DNA from 3 places in the Brevibacterium marinum genome. Region 3 is predicted to be linked to each of the others. Evidence: predicted binding sites of a transcription regulator. Region 3 holds the regulator's gene; each other region holds the start of a gene.
The links. Region 3 encodes LexA, which represses DNA repair genes until DNA is damaged. Its sites were predicted from a motif close to TCGAACANNTGTTCGA; they were not measured.

Region 1 (2,266 bases), 1.1 Mb from region 3:
ACCCGGTTGCCCTCGACACCCCGGGTGGGAGACTTCGTCGTCAGGAGGCCCGACCGAGGTGCTGTCGGCGAGGTAGGGGAGTCAACGGAGCCGGGTACGGAACTCTCGGACTCGGCGGACAGCCGGTCGTCCGCCTCGGCGCGCAATCCGGGTCGACGGTGGAGGACGAGGTAGACGACGAGCGCGAATATGAGGTTGAAGACCAGCGGCGCGAGGAACAGGGACACCGGGGTGGGGGTCAGCCCGTTCTTGGCCAGATAGTCGTTGATGAAGATGCCGTAGACGCTGATGGGGGAGAAGGCCCCGGCCAGTGCACCGTGGACGACGAGGAGGCCCACCATGAACTGATTGATCCGATGCTTCCGTGCGAACGACAGAGCCAGAGGCGCGATGATCGCCACAGCGAAGAGCGCACCCAGAGCGATGAGTACCGCAGTGAGTCCGAAGAAGATCCATGGCATCAGTGCTATTCGGCCGCCGACGAGTTTCACGCACCAATTGACGATGACCTCGATCACCCCGTTGTTCTGTGCGAAACCGAACAGATAGGTCAGGCCCACCAGCGTGAGGAAGAGGTCAACGGGAAAGCCGGCGAAGAACTCCTCGGGTGCCTGATGGAGGACCAGACCGCCGACGCCGGCGGCGGCGATGAAGCCGAGCAGGCCCATGTTGATGTCACGCCACGTGCCGATGACGAACATCAGCCCGAGGACGATCACACAGATCAGTTCCGCACTCATTTGGACGGTGTCTCCTTCATCCTCTGCTTGCTCACAATTGCCGTCGTCTTCGCGGCTGGGGGAGCGGATTGCGGGATGACCCACATGGTGGGTGTGCCCGCTTGTCGCGCGATGCTCAATCTAAGCCAAATTCCAATTGCTGACCGTCCCATCTCGCGATGCAGGCAGTGTTCTGAGGTGTGAAGGCGAATCTCGCGTCAGTGTCGAATGGGAGGATCGACTTATGAAAGGGGCTGGGCGGACGATGAACAGGGCGCTGATCAAGGACTGGGTCGCGCAGATGTGAGCATTGCCGACGCGACTAAAACATTAAAAGACATTCGAAAGTCTATTCAAAAGCATATGTACAATTAAGATTCGAATCATGTATAGTTGGATTATCAGTTGATCTGAATAACGCTCCACTCACTCTTCCCGACAAAGACGTACGAGGCAGGTGAACCGCAATGAAGGCCACAGGCACAGCTCATGATGCGCAGTGCGGCGATGGCGGGGGCCAGCGCCTCCGGGCCTCGAGCACGAATGCTCGCGCGGATGACGCTGAAGGCGCCTCACCTCGTTACAGTGTCCGGTTCGAATCCAGTGTCACGAAGCTCGCAAGCACGTCCGCCGAATCCGACCAGACGCAGCTGAAGGTCCTCGAGCTCAGTGCTGGAGTCATCCTCGAACATGTCATCCAGAACCACGGCTCCGATGTTCCCGAGGGCGATGACCCTTACAGATTCTCGACGATCGCCGGCACGGTCGCTCGACGTGACTACCCGTCCGACGAAGAGAGCGCCAGCGGCGTCAAACAACGGGCCACCTTTTCTGACATCGCGTGGAACTCCGGTCCTCTTGATGAATCCGACTTGGACCTGACGTGCACAGATCTCGTCAGGGTCCCCAAAACGTCAACGGCCGTGATGAGCTACGACCCGAAATTTGCCGCGAGCGTCCGGTCGCCACAAACTGAGTCAGAGCCTGAAGTCGCCGAACCTCCAGACTTCCCGGGCTTCGAACCGGGCACGGACTTCTCCCTGTGGGTTCATGACAATGTGCTTACCGAAGACATCGCTGAGATCTCGACAGCCTTCGGAACGTCCACTCCTCGCACATATCGCCGCCTGACCTCGGCGATGACGGTGATACATGGACTCCCGCGGTTCGCCGAACGCGTTCGCGACGGCGAATTCACGTATGCACATGTAGAGGTCGCCGCAGATCTGTGCCAAACGGTGGCATTGCGGTATCTTCCCACGCTCGACGACTACTTGGCTGTTCGCAGGGCAGACGTGACCAGCGAAACACTTCGGACTGCCCTGCGGAAGAAGATTCAACTCTTCGAGCCGAAGGAGGACCGGGCCGAAGTGGCCGCGCGCCGCCGCCGTGTCGACGTCGACACGTTCAAGGACGGCAGCGCATGTATGTCAATGACAGGCCCAGCGGCAGAGGTCAACGCCAGCTTTCAGCGGATCCAGGCAATGGCCAGGGCGATCCATTCAGGACAAACGAGCACCTTCAACCTGGCACCCGGCGTTGAGATC
Region 2 (2,266 bases), 1.1 Mb from region 3:
CGCCGTCTCGGTCATCGAGGAGGTAGCCGGGGAATGGGTCAAACAATTGCTCGGTCTGCCTCGGGAAGCGTCGGTCGCGTTCACCAGCGGTGCGCAGATGGCCCACGCCACCGCTTTGGCAGCCGCTCGAAACAATCTCCTGCACAATCGCGGATGGGACGCGGAATACGACCGCTTGGCCGGATCGCCTCAGATACGCGTTCTGTGCTCGGGAGAACAGCATGCCTCCATTGAACGGGCCTGCCGCCTGCTCGGCTTCGGAACCGCAAGCATCAGCGCTCTCGGCACCGATGATCACGGCCTCCTTGATACAGCAGCTCTGGAGTCGCGACTGAGCGCCGATCCCAGTCGCCCATCAATTGTCATCTTGCAGGCAGGCGAGATCAACACAGGCAGCTTCGCCCCGTTTCGAGAGGCCTGTCGCATCGCACATGACTACGGAGCATGGGTACATATCGATGGTGCCTTCGGTCTATGGGCCGGAGTGAGCCCGCACTTTCGCCATCTGCTCGACGGGGCCACCAATGCTGACTCATGGACGACCGATGCCCACAAATGGCTCAACGTTCCCTTCGATAATGGCGTCGTGGTGATCCGCGACAGACGAGCGCACCGTGCGGCCATGTCAATCCGGGCCAGCTACCTCGTCCACTCGGAAGACCCGGCCGACGCCGCCCCGGACGCGGCACGGGACCAGATCGACTGGAATCCAGAATGGTCGCGTCGAGCTCGAGGTGTACCGGTCTACGCAACCATCCGTGCACTTGGTCGGGTCGGCATCACAGAGATCGTCGAGCGCACGTGTCGGCTTGCACGACGACTTGCAGGCGAGATCGGAGATCTGCCTTCGGCCGAACTGCTTGTCGACCCTGTCATCAACCAAGGCCTCGTCCGGTTCCGCAGTCAAGATGGTCACCACGATGCTCGCACAGAACCGGTTATCGATCGACTGCAGAGTGACGGAACCGCCTGGTTCGGCGGTACTGATTGGCAGGGCAAACGCGTCATGAGAATCTCCGTCGTCAACTGGCAAAGCACTGACGATGACATCTCGCAGGCTGTTGGGGCCGTCGCTGACGCCCTCGAACACGCGTGATCGTCGGGGACCCGTCCCCCATCGAGTCCAAGCAGGCCCGTTGCTGCCAGCACTGCACTTCACGCTCTGCGCAACGGCGACATCACAGAGAAACCACCGGTACAGCTCATTTGCCGACCGAAACGACGCTTCGCGCGCCAACGTCATGTATTGTCGATTGGCAAGTGAAAGATTGTTCGATATCCGACCGCCAAGGAGTGCAAGCACCGTGCGATCAACCAACGGCCGCAACAACATCCTCCGCTCGGCTCGAGACACCTTCGCCTCCAAGGGGTTCGACGGTGCCTCCATCCGCGATATCGCGCAGACCGCCGGACTGAGCCTGTCCGCACTCTACTACTACTTCCCGTCCAAGCAGGAAGCCCTGTACGAACTCGTGCACACGGCATATTCCTGGTACATCGAGCACAGTCGCGCCGTCATCGCCGAGGTGGGCGATGATCCCACCGACCAGCTGGCCGCTGCCGTGCGCTACCTCTCGCGCTACCGCATGGAAAATGTCTCGGTGTCGACCGTGCTCCTGCGTGACACCGAACGACTGACCGGTGACAACGACGACCGGGTCAAGGACCTGCAGCGCGAAGCACGAGACATCATGGGCGAGATCGTCCAATCCGGCATCGACTCGGGAGCGTTCAGGGTCGACAGCGCACAGCTTGCCACACGTGCGATCCACTCGATCTGCAATTCGCTCTCGCTCTGGTACCGCCCCAGCGGCGACCTCACGCCGGACGACATCGAACGCGATTTCACACAGTATTCTCTGCGCATCCTCGGCATCGACCCCAGCGCCGAACAGCTCGACCGTCTGCTGGCACTGCCGGTCAACCAGGCAGGCATGCTCGACTTCATCTCCGACGGAAAGTGACCCAGCACTGGGTGTACTCGGGTCGGCGCGGCGAAAATAGCGCTCGTCGAGGAAGCTCGAAAGGACGACCATGACGAAGCTGACGTGGGTTAGCGGGCTCATCATCACCGCGATCGGTGTTGTCTCGTGGATTCTAGGCTGGTATCTCAACACCTTTACCGGTGAGCCCGGCAACGCCGACATCGGAGCCGGAATTCTTCTCCTCGTGGGTATGCCCATCGCCGCGCTGGGGATCCTCCTGGTCGTTGCTGGCGCAATTTCGGCGGGAGTCAAACGATTTCGCGATCGCCGAGCGAGGGCAT
Region 3 (2,266 bases):
TTCCGATCCTCCTCCAAGGCGACGACGGACTGCCCTCCCTCGTCTCCCAGTTCAGCGCCGATGAGGAGGCGTGCCTGTTCGGCACCATGTCGCTGTGGCAGGGAGTGGACGTGCCGGGGCGGACCAATCGTCTCGTCATCATCGACCGGCTCCCGTTCCCACGCCCCGACGATCCGCTGATGCAGGCCAGATCCCGCGATGCCGACAGCCGTGGTGTCAACGGGTTCATGGCCGTCAGTGCCACCCACGCCGCGCTGCGGCTGGCGCAGGGAGCGGGCCGGCTGATCCGCTCGACGTCGGACCAGGGCGTCGTGGCCGTCCTCGACTCTCGTCTGCGTTCGGCGCGCTATTCCGGGTACCTCGTGAATTCGATGCCGTCGATGTGGCCGAGCACCGATTCGGCACTCGTCAAGGCCAGCCTCGGACGTCTGGCAGAGAAGGACGACTGACACGCACGCTCGGCTGACGGGGTGCGCAACCGATCCCGGCGCCCGAGACACGCGGTGCCCACGACCGCGGCGATCGTGGGCACTGCACCTGGCTGAGACCGTTCGGCACTGTCAGGTGCCGGGGTCTGCCTCGGCTCAGAGGCGTCGGACCACTGCGACGACGAGGCCCATGATCTGCGCATAGGACCCGTCGATGGGTTCGTAGTCCTTGTTCTGAGGAAGCAGCCACTGATGGCCGGCCTTGCGTTTGAGCGTCTTCACGGTCGCCTCTCCGTCGAGAAGGGCCGCGACGATCTGCCCGTTGTCGGCCGTGTGCTGTTTGCGCACGACCACCCAGTCGTCGTGGCAGATGGCGGCTTCGATCATCGAATCGCCGACGACCTTGAGCAGGAACATTTCGCCCGAGCCGACGACCTGGGCGGGCAGCGAGAAGACATCGTCGACCTCCTGCTCGGCGAGGATGGGACCGCCCGCGGCGATGCGGCCGACCACGGGGACCTGGACGGTGTTGTTGGCCAGCTCTTCGTATTTGGCTCGCTCGGCCTCTTCCTCTTCGAACGGGTTGACCACTTCGATGGCACGTGGGCGCTTCGGATCTCTGCGAACATAGCCGAGGCGTTCGAGCTGTGAGAGCTGGTGGGCCACGCTGGACAGCGATGCGAGTCCGGCGGCCTTGCCGATCTCGCGCATGCTCGGTGGGTATCCGTTGGAGACGACTGCGCGCTCGATCGTTTCGAGGACCAGTCGCTGTCGGGGCGTGAGGCGAAAATCGCCTTCGCCGGTGGAACCATCCGGGATCGACACCTCTTCGTCGTCATCACGGGCGGCTTTGATCTCGCTGGCGACGTCCTCATTGCGGGGACGACCTCTCCCTCGTTTGTTCTGAACCACTGCTCGTTCCCCTTCGTTCTATTCCCGCCGGCGTCACGCGTTGATCCTCGCGTCGAGAATTCTCGTGTCAGTGCCGACTGAGATGGTTCTTTCAGATCAATCAACAACGCTGGTTCTCTCTCATTGTCGCATAAATGTTCGAGCTGGACTGGACATATGTTCGATTGGCATGTTGAATAGAACAGGCGTTCTACCTATTGAGGGTGGATTCGTACGAAGGAAAGAGGTAATGCGATGACTGCACAGATTCAGGACCTGCGCTTCACTGCACGTGGACGCCAGGCGATGCGCCTGCTCCGGACCCTGTTGTGCGCTGTTGCCATCGTCGGAGGGGCGTTCTTCGTCGCCACTCAGTCGTTCTCCGCCGCTGCCGGGTCGGAGGCCGAATCAGTCGGCATCGACGCCGAAGCAGTGGTCGTCGGTGAAGGGGAGTCCCTGTGGGCCGTGGCCGTGGGCCTCGGCCTGGACCGGGACACTCGCGATGTCGTCGCCGACATCGTCGACATCAACCATCTGTCATCGCCGGTGGTGCACCCGGGTCAGACCTTGGATGTGCCTCAGCGCTAAACTGATGCGGTGGGAAATTTCGAGTCTTTGCCAGTGCGTTCGGACCTAGTCGGCCTCAAGCCCTACGGTGCTCCGCACCTGGATGTGCCGGTGCAGCTGAACGTCAATGAGAACGCCTATCCGATCCCGGACGTCGTCGTCGAAAGCATGCGCTCGGCGGTCGACGGGCACTTCGCCGGCCTCAACCGCTATCCGGACCGAGAGTTCGAAGATCTGCGCGGCCACCTCGTCTCCTATCTGGACGGAGTCAACCGGCGGGCCGGGGGAGCGGTCGACCTCAGCCCGGAGATGATCTGGGCCGGCAATGGGTCCAACGAAGTGCTCTCGCACATCGTGCAGGCCTTCGGTGGGCCGGGCAG

Region 1: BKA07_RS15125 (HNH endonuclease signature motif containing protein) is a predicted target of LexA. The motif match lies at 1,061-1,076, and genes of this name have one in related genera.
Region 2: BKA07_RS04925 (TetR-type transcription factor C-terminal domain-containing protein) is a predicted target of LexA. The motif match lies at 1,261-1,276, and genes of this name have one in related genera.

The regions. Positions count from the first base shown of each region.
Region 1 is NZ_JAATJN010000001.1:3,389,329-3,391,594, reverse strand. Features, by position in the region: gene BKA07_RS15130 (SLC13 family permease) at 1-740, opposite strand, end outside; gene BKA07_RS15125 (HNH endonuclease signature motif containing protein) at 1,187-2,266, shown strand, end outside.
Region 2 is NZ_JAATJN010000001.1:1,130,239-1,132,504, reverse strand. Features, by position in the region: gene BKA07_RS04930 (pyridoxal phosphate-dependent decarboxylase family protein) at 1-1,096, shown strand, start outside; gene BKA07_RS04925 (TetR-type transcription factor C-terminal domain-containing protein) at 1,305-1,964, shown strand; gene BKA07_RS04920 (hypothetical protein) at 2,035-2,266, shown strand, end outside.
Region 3 is NZ_JAATJN010000001.1:2,251,697-2,253,962, forward strand. Features, by position in the region: gene BKA07_RS09920 (helicase C-terminal domain-containing protein) at 1-449, shown strand, start outside; gene lexA (transcriptional repressor LexA) at 585-1,340, opposite strand; gene BKA07_RS09930 (LysM peptidoglycan-binding domain-containing protein) at 1,575-1,907, shown strand; gene BKA07_RS09935 (histidinol-phosphate transaminase) at 1,917-2,266, shown strand, end outside.